One region of the Shewanella sp. OMA3-2 genome, then DNA from elsewhere that is predicted to be linked to it. Evidence: predicted binding sites of a transcription regulator. Region 1 holds the regulator's gene; the other holds the start of a gene.
The links. The regulator NrdR, encoded in region 1, represses ribonucleotide reductase genes. The targets are predictions, from matches to a motif close to AAACACNANATNTNGTGTTT.

Region 1 (6,347 bases):
TCAACTTCAATATTAACGCTAGCACCGGCTTTTAATTCGGTTAACGTCGTTTCACTTGCTGTGTGCGGCACAATAGTCAACCTAAACTGATTACCTTTGACCTCATTAACGGTCAAGCTCACACCATCTATGGTGATTGAGCCTTTATGGGCAATATATTTAGCTAAATCAGCAGGAGCTGACAACCAAAACTCAATCGCTTGTCCACGGTACTGACGCCCATCGACTTTAGCGACACCGTCAACATGGCCGCTAACCATATGGCCACCTAAACGCGTTGTTGCTGTAACCGCCTTTTCTAAGTTAACTTTTTGGCCAACCTGATAGTGAGCGAACCCCGTTAAGGTAACAGTTTCTGCAGAAACATCGGCAACATAGCCATCGGCTAAGCATTGGACTACAGTCAAGCAAACGCCGTTTGTGGCAATGCTGTCACCTAATTTTACATCAGATAAATCAAGTTTACCGCTAGCCACAGTTAAGCGGATATCGTTACCTTTACGCTCAATTTTGCGCAAAGTGCCTAGGGCTTCAATAATGCCTGTAAACATAGTGAGTCACTTTTCCTATTTATGCCCATCTGAATTGAACATTAATGATGAGGTATTCTAGCTGAAACCAAATACAAATCGTGTGTCTTGGCCAACATTTCGTTTATCTTTTAAGACTATTTTAGGAATTTGATCCATTGATTGATAATCCGCTAAGGTCAACATGTTGCGCCCTTCACTGCCTAACAATTTTGGGGCTTGATACACAACAAGCTCATCGACCAAATGATGTTCAATAAAACTGCCCGAAAGTGTCGCACCGGCTTCAATCATCACAGAGTTACAACTTTCGCCCAAATATTTCAATACGGTGTCCAGACAAACTCGCCCTGCACTATTTGCATTTACTTGCAGTAAACTAACATGCTTAGGAAAAAGTGCTTGTACCGCATCAGAATAACCACAAGTTGACACCAATAAAATCGGCGTTTCAATACTGAATAAGGTAAATTCAGCGGTTAATCGGGCTTGGGAATCTAATACAACCCTTAGTGGCTGATGTAGAGATGTGGGTAAAAGTGAATTTTTCAAGCTACCAAGCTCGTTATAACGCACATTTAAGCTAGGGTTATCTGCAATAATGGTTTCAACGCCTGTGATTAATGCACTATGACGGGCACGCATTCGTTGCACATCTTGTCGAGCGGCAGGGCCGGTAATCCATTTAGATACACCATTAGACAGCGCTGTTTTGCCATCTAAACTGGCAGCAACTTTAACCGTCACCCAAGGTAAACCGGTTTTCATCCGCTTCATAAAGCCTGGGTTTAACTCCAATGCTTCAGCTTCTAATAACCCGACGTCGACGTGAATACCTGCATCTTGCAACATCGCAATGCCGTTATCAGCCACTTGAGGATTAGCATCTTTCACCGCAATAACGACTCTAGCAACTTGAGCATTAATTAACCCTAAGGCGCAAGGCGGAGTACGCCCATAATGACTACAAGGCTCTAACGTGACATAGGCTGTCGCGCCAAGGGTAGAATGCCCTTTTTTAGCGGCATCAGCTAACGCATTGACCTCAGCATGCCCTTGCCCCGCAATCTGATGATAACCTTCACCAATAATAACTGAGTCTTGAACAAGTACGCAGCCAACTGATGGATTGGGGCGAGTGGTATAAAGACCTTTTCGCGCCAGCTGGATCGCTCGACTCATCATTTGGGTATCAAATACACTAAAACTAGTCATAAAAGTTTACTCAAGTCGTAGGAAAATTATTTTTGCAATTTGGCAATCGCTTCACCAAATTGAGACACATCCTCAAAGGCGCGATAAACAGAGGCAAAGCGAATATAAGCTACTTTATCTAGGCTCATTAATTGATCCATCATTAAGTTACCTATCATCTCTGAGTTAATTTCACGTTCGCCTGTTGCACGTAATGTCGACTTGATTTTTGTAATTGCTTGTTCGATTTCATCCATAGAAACCGGACGTTTTTCAACTGCGCGTAACATACCACCGCGGAGTTTTTCTTCATCAAAAGGTTGGCGGCTGCCATCACGTTTAATCACCCTAGGCATGACTAGCTCTGCGCCTTCAAAGGTTGTAAAACGTTCATGGCATTCAGTGCATTCGCGGCGACGGCGCACCTGGTGGCCATCGGCCACTAAGCGTGAATCGATAACTTTAGTGTCTGTCGCGCTACAAAAAGGACAATGCATTGAACCTCCGTAAAATAAAATGGCCGCTAAAATTAGCGGCCATAAAGTTTATCCTATTTACTCATCAAGGTTAAGCTAACCTTTAAGGCTGGCGCTACCGATGAAAAAGGATGTTCCGCAAACTGGAGTTATCCGTAAACAGGGAACTTAGCACATAAGGCCAACACTTGACCTTTTACGCTATCAATCACAGTTTGGTTTTGTGCGTCATCTAAAATGTCACAAATCCAACCCGTTAATTGCTTCGCTTCAGCTTCTTTAAAGCCACGACGAGTAATCGCTGGCGTACCAATACGAACACCTGAAGTCACAAATGGTGAACGTGGATCATCTGGTACCGAGTTTTTATTAACCGTGATATTGGCACTGCCTAAGGCTGCATCCGCTTCTTTACCGGTTAAATCGCGACCGATTAAATCAACAAGCATTAAGTGGTTTTCGGTACCGCCAGAAACAATTTTGTATCCACGCGCTAAAAATACTTCAACCATTGCTTTAGCGTTTTTAACAACTTGTTGTTGGTAAACTTTAAACTCAGGCTCTAGTGCTTCTTTAAACGCAACCGCTTTACCTGCAATAACATGCATTAATGGGCCGCCTTGGCCACCAGGAAATACCGCTGAGTTTAATTTTTTGTATAAGTCTTCGTCATCAGCTGCAGAGATAATGATACCGCCACGTGGGCCTGCTAATGTTTTATGGGTTGTTGAAGTAACAACATGGGCATGAGGCACTGGCGTTGGGTAAACACCTGCAGCGATAAGACCCGCTACGTGCGCCATATCGACAAAAAAGTATGCGCCAATTTTGTCCGCTATTTCACGCATTCTGGCCCAGTCGACAATACCAGAATAAGCAGAGAACCCTCCAATCATCATCTTAGGTTTATGCTCTACCGCTAAACGTTCCATTTCATCGTAATCGATTTTGCCCGACTCATCGATACCATAAGGAATGATGTTATATAATTTACCAGAAAAGTTTACTGGTGAACCGTGGGTTAAGTGACCACCATGCGCTAAGTTCATACCAAGTACAGTGTCACCCGGTTTTAAAAGCGCCATAAATACTGCACTGTTTGCTTGTGAACCTGAATGCGGCTGTACGTTGGCGTAAGTTGCACCAAATAATTCTTTAGCACGTTCAATAGCTAAGGTTTCAACAACATCAACATATTCACAACCGCCGTAGTAACGCTTACCAGGGTAGCCTTCAGCATACTTATTGGTTAACTGTGAACCTTGAGCTTCCATCACGCGTGGGCTAGTATAGTTTTCAGATGCAATTAACTCGATGTGCTCTTCTTGGCGACAAGTTTCATCTTCAATGGCTTTAAATAGTTCTGGATCGTAATCCGCTATATTCATCGCTTTCTTAAGCATGGTAACTCCAACGGTAGGTTTTATATTAGTAGGGTTGCGCGGTATTCTACTCTGCAAATGCAAACAATCCCAGCCTTTACGGCATGAATTAAGTTATTAAACAACAATAGATAATCTCATGCGAAACAGAAAATAACCTTAACTTACATGCGTTAACTATCGCCACCTTAAGATTTATGCCATTTTTTCACCCTACATAATCCATAAAACAGTCACTAAAAACACTGTTCTATTTTTACGACTAAAACGGCTTATATTACGCAGTAAACCACGACTACTAGGCGACTTTCTGTTTAGCCTAATTCTGACGGTTCTGAGCTAGTGCGCTACAAGATGATAAAAATCGACTTATTACAATTAAAATCCGATTTAAGTTCGATTAAGATTCCATTAGAATCATCCTATTCTGTGTTAATCAATGTTGGAACCTCATGGCTCAATTTGTATATAGCATGCTAAGAGTGGGCAAAATTGTCCCACCTAAAAAGCAGATTTTAAAAGATATCTCTTTAAGTTTTTTCCCTGGCGCAAAAATTGGCGTATTAGGCTTAAACGGTTCAGGTAAATCAACACTGCTGCGCATTATGGCTGGTCTTGATACTGAAATTGAAGGCGAAGCTCGCCCTATGCGGGCCTAAAAATTGGTTATTTGCCACAGGAACCAAAACTAAACTTAAACCAAACGGTTCGTGAAGCGATTGAAGAAGCGGTAAGCGAAGCTAAAAACGCACTAACTCGTTTAGATGAAGTTTATGCTTTATATGCTGAGCCTGATGCCGACTTTGATGCATTAGCCAAAGAGCAAGGCGAATTAGAAGCCATTATTCAAACCCACGATGCCCACAATCTAGACAATGTGTTAGAACGCGCGGCAAATGCATTACGTCTGCCCGATTGGGATGAGAAGATTGAAGTGTTATCGGGTGGTGAGCGTCGCCGAGTGGCGATTTGTCGCTTATTACTTGAAAAACCTGAAATGCTGTTACTTGACGAACCAACCAACCATTTAGATGCTGAATCAGTAGCTTGGCTTGAACACTTTTTACAAGAATACACTGGTACTGTGGTCGCTATTACCCATGACCGTTACTTCCTAGATAATGCAGCGGGTTGGATTTTAGAGCTTGACCGTGGTGAAGGTATTCCATGGGAAGGCAATTACTCTTCCTGGTTAGAGCAAAAAAATGATCGTCTTAAGCTAGAATCAGCAACTGAAAGCGCTCGTCAAAAGACCATAGCAAAAGAACTAGAATGGGTACGTCAAGGCGCTAAAGGCCGCCAATCTAAAGGCAAAGCACGTATGGCGCGTTTTGAAGAGTTGAACACCAACGACTACCAAAAACGTAATGAAACTAATGAGTTATTTATCCCTCCTGGACCACGTTTGGGTGACAAGGTCATAGAGGTTACCAACTTAACTAAATCCTATGGCGATCGGGTATTAATTGATGATTTAACCTTCACTGTGCCAAAAGGCGCAATCGTCGGTATTATCGGCGCCAACGGCGCGGGTAAATCAACCCTGTTTAAAATGATCTCTGGTACTGAACAACCTGACAGCGGCACAATTTCTGTGGGTGAATCAGTGCAAATAGCCTCAGTAGAGCAGTTCCGTGATTCAATGAATGATAAGAATACTGTGTGGCAGGAGATCTCTGGCGGTCAGGATATTATGAAAGTCGGCAATATGGAGATACCAAGCCGTGCGTATGTTGGTCGCTTTAACTTCCGCGGTGGAGATCAACAAAAAATTATCGGCACTTTATCAGGTGGTGAACGCAACCGTGTCCACCTATCTAAATTACTTCAAGCCGGTGGTAACGTATTACTACTCGATGAACCAACCAATGACTTAGATGTGGAAACTTTACGTGCACTAGAAGAGGCGTTATTAGAGTTCCCAGGTTGCGCCATGGTAATTTCCCATGACCGCTGGTTCTTAGATCGTATCGCAACCCATATTTTAGATTACCGTGATGAAGGTAAAGTTAACTTTTATGAAGGAAACTATACTGAATATTCTACTTGGCTAAAAAGTACTTATGGTGCTGATATTGTTGAGCCACATCGCTTAAAATATAAGCGTATGACAAAATAAAATCACCCAATTGACAACAGGGGCTTCGGCCCCTGTTTCATTATTGTCTAATGATCGTCAGATAAAGCATTAGGGCATTACGTCAAAAATTTGTCATTTATACTGAGTCCTCGCCATAATCTGTTTGTAAACCCCTAACAAGTTAAGTATTATCACTTAATTAATGGATTATTTTGTGCGTTGCTGATTTTTGTTAACAATTTCATTTTGCAGCGATTGTATAAGCTAATAGTTATTCAACGGAGATATCAGTGAGATACGGTTCAATTACCCTTGCGTTATTGTACTTATTTGCGAGCAACTCTTTTGCTGCATTAGAAGTCATCAACTCAGAAGAAAAAAGACGTCTAACTCAAATTGAAGATCAATTCGATATTGATGCACTATTAATTTCAGTTAATAACAAATTTACTCAACATAATAAGAAAGCCTTTGATATAGAAGAGCTGGTAGAGCAAATTGAAAGTGAAAAACAGTCATACGATTTGTTAATCACTGATTTACCTAAAAAAATACTTGCTAAAGACAATATGCCTCAGGTCTATAAACAGATTGAGTCAACGGTAAACAAAATTGACCAACTTGAAACTCGCTCAATTGAAGAATCTGCAGCTTTAGAAGCAGAAAATGCTGAAATTTTGGCAGA
Region 2 (6,347 bases), 1.4 Mb from region 1:
CCAGCGTTTACATGACTGTGTGCGTAAATCTGATACTGTCGGGCGTTTTGGTGGTGATGAGTTTTTGGTGATATTAAATGATATTGAATCATTTGATAAAGTGCTTCTTATCACCGAAAATATTCGCTGCGAACTCGATAAACCTTATCAATTTGATGAGTTAATTTTACAGTTATCTCCAAGCATTGGCTTAGCGCGTTACCCTGATAATGGTGATGATGAGCAGCAATTAATACAACATGCTGATCAAGCTATGTATCAAGCTAAACGCGCCGGAGGAAATAGTGTCAATTTTACAATAAACGGTGCTAAAAAATGCTAAAAAATGTCGCTATTCAATTGATAAACAACCTGATTTGAACTGCCTCGCCATTTTAAAGCAGGGTCTGCCAAAGACTGCTCAAACTTACCATCAATCAACACATCAACCAGTGCGATAATAGCTTGTTGTTCAAGCGTTAAATTTGCTAGCTTATAGCCAGTCCACAACCAAATATCTTTGCCCATACACTCAGTTTTCACTCGCGTCACCAACTTAAGCACTGTGGTAATATTTGCAGGATGCAAAGGGTCACCGCCGCTAAGAGATAAGCCTTTACGATATATACGCTTATCGTTCAAATCGGCAATAATGGCGTCTTCTAATGCTTGGGTAAATACATGCCCAGCATCAGTTCGCCAGGTTAATTGGTTATAGCAGCCTTTACAGGCATGCTCACAGCCGCTGACAAACAAGGTGCAGCGGGTGCCTTCACCGTTAACGACATCAACACTGTGATATGCACTATAAAACATTAAATGTGTTTCACTCGGCGCTTAACCTCTTCCTGCTTACCGAAGTTAAACGGTCTAGCATCTGGGCTACCCAAATAACCACACACTCGACGTGTAACCGATACTCGACTAGGTTCGTGGTTACCACACTTAGGACACACAAAGCCTTTGCTGGTGCAATTAAACTCGCCGATAAAACCGCAGTCATAACACTCATCAATAGGAGTATTAGTCCCATAATAAGGTACTCGGCTGTAGCTGTAATCCCAAACGTCTTCTAAGGCTTGAATATTATTCTGCATATTCGGATATTCGCCATAGCAAATAAAGCCGCCATTACTTATCTCAGGATATGGCTGTTCAAAATCTATTTTATCGTATGGGTTCACTTGCTTTTCAACATCTAGGTGGAAACTATTAGTGTAATAACCTTTATCTGTTACCCCTGCTATTACACCGAATGCTTTCGCATCTAAACTGCAAAAACGACTGCAAAGGTTTTCACTTGGGGTGCTGTATAAGCTAAAACCATAGCCAGATTCTTGTTTCCATTGCTCTGTGTTTTTCTTAAGGTAAGCCACTATTTCAAGCGCTTTTTGACGTAAAGAGACATTATCAAATACGTGTTGCGCATTACCATATAAAGCATTAATGGTTTCATGTAAGCCGATGTAACCTAATGAAATTGACGCACGACCATGTTTAAATATCTCGCTAATGTCATCATCGGCTTTAAGGCGCACACCACAGGCTCCTTCCATATATAGAATTGGCGCAACACGGGCTTTAACACCCACTAACCTGCTAATACGGGTGTCTAATGCGCATCTTGCTATCACTAATCGCTTATCTAATAAATTATAAAACTCAGTTTCATCACCTTGAGCTTCTATGGCAATACGCGGCAAATTCAAGCTAACTACACCAAGGTTGTTACGACCTTCATGTATCAACTGACCCTCTTGCTCGAATATGCCTAAAAATGATCGACACCCCATAGGCGTTTTGAATGATCCAGTCGCTTTGACCACTTGCTCATAGTTCAAAATATCAGGATACATCCGCAAACTCGAACACTCTAACGCTTGACGTTTGATGTCGTAGTTGATGTCTGCTGCTTTATGGTTAACACCATCTTTAATTGCAAAAACCAATTTAGGGAAAACCGCTGTTTTACGATTTTTACCTAATCCAGCCTTTCGCACAGTTAATATTGACTGCTGAATTAAACGAGATTCCCAGCTAATGCCCAAACCAAACCCAAAGGTCACAAAGGGTGTTTGCCCATTGGCGGTATGCAAAGTATTCACTTCATATTCAAGTGACTGAAAAGCATCGTGACATTCTTTTTCTGTTTGCGCTTTAGCAAAGGCTGCAGCGTCGGCAACCTGCCACTTAATGCCTACCGCAAGGTGCTTTTGATAACTTTTTTGAACAAATTCGGCTAACACTTCATCAATACGATTAATGGTGGTGCCACCATAAATATGACTCGCCACCTGGGCAATAATTTGCGCTGTGACGGCCGTTGCTGTTGAAATAGATTTTGGAGTTTCGATTTCAGCATTACCCATTTTAAATCCGTGGGTTAACATGCCAGCTAAATCAATCAGCATACAGTTAAACATCGGGAAAAAAGGCGCATAATCTAAATCGTGATAATGCAGTTCTCCCTGCTCATGTGCGGTAACCACACCTTTGGGTAGTAAGTGAGTTTTAGCATAATGTTTTGCCACAATACCCGCTAATAAATCGCGTTGTGTTGGAATAACCTTAGCGTCTTTATTGGCATTTTCATTTAACAAACTGCTATCACTTTGTTCGACTAAACCGCGAATTTGACGATTTAACTTACTTTTAGTCTCGCGGCTAACATCACGATCATGCCGGTATTCAATATAATGACGTGCTACCGTCTTAAAAGGTCCTGACATTAACCTATTTTCAACGGCATCTTGCAGGTGGTGAATATCCACTTCTGCTTGTTGTTGAAACTCTTGTTCAACTGCCGATGCCAAAGTGTTGGCATAGTCATGATCTGATTGCCCAGCAGACTGCATTGCAGCAATAACGGCCTCTTTAATTCGACTTGCATCAAATGCTGTGCGACATCCATCGCGCTTAATAACAACCAACATAACTAGCTTCTCCTTTAGCGTTGCCAAATCTATATATCGGCATACAACAAACACAAAAACACTATATGTAGTGCATTAGGCGTTAAGTTGTCACTAACCGTGTTGATCTAGATCATCATTTTTCACGCTAAAGGAAAACAAAGTAAATTAATGTTTTAGGCGCCAACAATCGACTTATTAGCGCTTGACCAAAGGTATCAAGCTAGCTTAGGGCAACATTTTAAGGTTAGTTTTTAAGCGATGCTTGAATTAAATGTGCGATATCTTCAACCGCTTTCCTGCCTGCAGCAATTGCTTCGTCTGCGCGATGAAACTCCATGGTGCCAATATCAGATACATTGGGAATAATACAAATGTCCGGTGGGTCACCCATTAATCGAGAGCGCTTATGACGCTGCTCTAGAATATCCATCGACTGTGACATTACCGCGAGCATACCTGGGTGGGTTCGAGTGCCAAGCGACAATTTGTCACTCAGGCTAGTGATGTAGTCTTTGCCCTTACCCAGTAAATCCATAAAGCCTGACTCATGCTGCTCTGCATCGTCGGCATCTATATGTTCATCAGATACAGGCTCAGAGCTGCTGACTTGTTGGGGCAACACTTGCATTTGCTTGCGTAAATAACCATTCAAATCAACAGCGATGACAATATCAACATCAAGTGAGCGACACAATGAGACTGGCACAGGGTTAACCACAGCACCATCAACTAACCAACGACCATTTTGTTGTACTGGCGGTAAAAATCCTGGCATAGAGCAAGATGCTCTGACAGCGTTGCGCAGTAATCCTTCTTTAAACCAAATTTCTTGGCCAGAATACAAATCCGTTGCCACTGCGGCATAAGGACGTTTCAAGTTTTCAATATCAACGGCACCAATACGAGTAGACATAACATCAAAAACTTTCTCACCACTAATAAGCCCACCTTTACGCCAACTAATGTCCATTAATCCAATAACATCCCAACTTGAAAAGCCACACACCCAACTTTTAAGTTCAGCTAGGCTGTCATTGGCATATGCCGCACCAACCAATGCACCAACAGAACAACCAGCTATTTTGTCCGGATAAATACCTAATTCAGCCAAACCTTCAAGCACGCCAATATGCGCCCAACCTTTAGCAGCGCCGCTGCCTAATGCTAATCCAATAATGGGTTTCTTCTGTGGTGAGGCTTGAATTGGTGCCATTTATATACTCCATAGGGTCACTTTTAAACATTAATAATCTGGCTTTACCGGCCAAGTGCTTTATTAGCATAAACAAGCAAGTCATTATTGGCTATAGCAAGCTTATCCGGCTATAATATCGGGCTATTATTTTTTAGGGGATCCACCTTTGCAGTTTTCTGATTTTTCGCTTGATAAACGCTTGTTAGATAGTTTGAAGCATATGGGTATTACTGACCCAACCGAGATCCAAGAACAAGCCTTACCTATTGCCCTAGCGGGTAAAGATTTGATGGCATCATCGAAAACTGGCTCAGGGAAAACCTTAGCGTTTTTACTGCCTGCGATGCAGCGAATTATTTCCAGCAGAGCGCTGTCAAAGAAAGATCCTCGCGTGCTGATTTTATTGCCGACTCGTGAGCTTGCTCAGCAAGTATATGGCCAACTTAGGTTACTGGTTGCCAATACCCAATACAAAGCAATCAGTATTTTGGGCGGTGAAAACTTTAATGATCAGGCCAAAGGCTTGTCCCGTGACCCACACTTTATTGTGGCAACACCAGGTCGAATTGTTGATCATCTTCAGCAACGTCACTTATTTTTAAATGGTCTTGAATTACTTGTTCTTGATGAAGCTGACCGCATGTTGGACTTAGGTTTTGCGCCACAACTGAAAGCCATTAATGAAGCAGCGGATCATAAACGTCGCCAAACCTTGATGTTTTCAGCCACTTTAGATCATCAAAGCATTAACGATATAGCAGCCACATTATTGAAGAATCCAAGCCATGTGGCTATTGGCACCAGTTATGCTGAACACAAAGACATCGAACAAAAAATGCTGTTTGCAGATCATTTAGATCATAAACAAGCATTGTTAAGCCACTTGCTCAAGCAACCAGAACATAAACAAACTATTGTATTTACCGCGACTCGCTCAGACACTGACCGTTTAGCCACACTATTAGCTGAACAGGGATTTTCTACCGCGGCATTAAGCGGTGAACTAAAACAAAATGCGCGCAACCAAATTATGGATCAATTTAGCCGTGGTCAGCAGCAAATTCTTATTACCACGGATGTGGCCTCTCGAGGGCTAGATTTAGTTAACGTGTCATTAGTTATTAACTTTGACATGCCAAAATTTGCTGAAGAATATGTCCACCGCATTGGTCGTACCGGCCGTGCTGGCGCCAAAGGTATTGCAGTTTCACTAGTGGGTCCAAAAGATTGGCAAAGCTTTTTACAAGTGCAGTCTTTTTTACGCAAAAATTTTGACTTTGAAACGATTGATGGTTTACCAGCCAAGTTTTCAGGCTTGAGTCAGCAAGCTGAAACTAAAACGGCCAAGAATAAACCTGAAGCCAAAGCCGCAGCTAAGGCTAAAGCTAAGCAAAAACCCAAAGCGGCACCTAAGCGTGATAAAACATTTATTACCGGTATCGATATTGGCGATGCGCCTATGCGTCGCAAAGCGAAACCCATTGTGATTATTGAGCAGAAAATCAGTGACAGTGAAGACTAATTATTAAGTGACTCGCCGGTTAAAATATCATGCGGTCACTCATTGAAATACGGAAAGGATAAACATGAAAGTTTGTGGTGTAGAATTAAAAGGTGGCGAAGCCATTATCAGTTTACTTAGCTATGAAGGTGAAACCTTCAATGTGCCAAGTTGTCGTAAAGTGTCATTTGCTGTATCAGACTCAGCATCGACAGAGTCGCTGCGTGAGTTTCATTTTGCTTTCCATAAGCTAATGGAAGACTACAAAATTGACCAAATCGCGATTATTGAACGTGAACAAAAAGGTAAGTTTGCCGGCAGTGCGACCAGCTTTAAATTAGAAGCGGCTATTCAAATTACCGACCTGCCTGTGGTCATGATTTCACCTCTGACGGTAAAAGAGCAGCTAAAGCGTAATCCTCCTCAAGTTGACTTTGATTCTTTAGACTTAAAACGGGTACAGCTAAATGCCTTTGATGTCGCTTATGTACACCATAACCGATTAATATTTGGTAAAATTTAATTCAGAGTTAACCCTTTAGAGCTGAGCTTTTAGCGTTATCTGTCATCACACTTAATGGAGATAACGCTATAGCAGCGCTTAACAACACTTATGACAACCTCTAAATCAAAAAAACCTACCGCGCCACCTAAAATGCCATTAAAGTCTACCAGCCAAGCATTAAAGCCTAAAATAGACACCAGCACACTTATTACCAGCGTTGACATTAAACTGCAACACAGTGAGCGTAGTCCA

Region 2: a site for NrdR is predicted at 2,969-2,988, ahead of nrdD (anaerobic ribonucleoside-triphosphate reductase). Genes of this name have one in related genera too.

Annotation. Positions count from the first base shown of each region.
Region 1 is NZ_CP090974.1:3,465,124-3,471,470, forward strand. It holds gene L0B17_RS15275 (riboflavin synthase) at 1-551, opposite strand, end outside; gene ribD (bifunctional diaminohydroxyphosphoribosylaminopyrimidine deaminase/5-amino-6-(5-phosphoribosylamino)uracil reductase RibD) at 609-1,745, opposite strand; gene nrdR (transcriptional regulator NrdR) at 1,772-2,221, opposite strand; gene glyA (serine hydroxymethyltransferase) at 2,350-3,603, opposite strand; partial or broken gene ettA (energy-dependent translational throttle protein EttA) at 4,035-5,701, shown strand; gene L0B17_RS15300 (hypothetical protein) at 5,953-6,347, shown strand, end outside.
Region 2 is NZ_CP090974.1:2,060,471-2,066,817, reverse strand. It holds gene L0B17_RS18210 (GGDEF domain-containing protein) at 1-322, shown strand, start outside; gene nrdG (anaerobic ribonucleoside-triphosphate reductase-activating protein) at 319-795, opposite strand; gene nrdD (anaerobic ribonucleoside-triphosphate reductase) at 795-2,912, opposite strand; gene rssA (patatin-like phospholipase RssA) at 3,139-4,107, opposite strand; gene L0B17_RS09100 (DEAD/DEAH box helicase) at 4,256-5,611, shown strand; gene L0B17_RS09095 (DUF3010 family protein) at 5,676-6,113, shown strand; gene L0B17_RS09090 (YgjP-like metallopeptidase domain-containing protein) at 6,246-6,347, shown strand, end outside.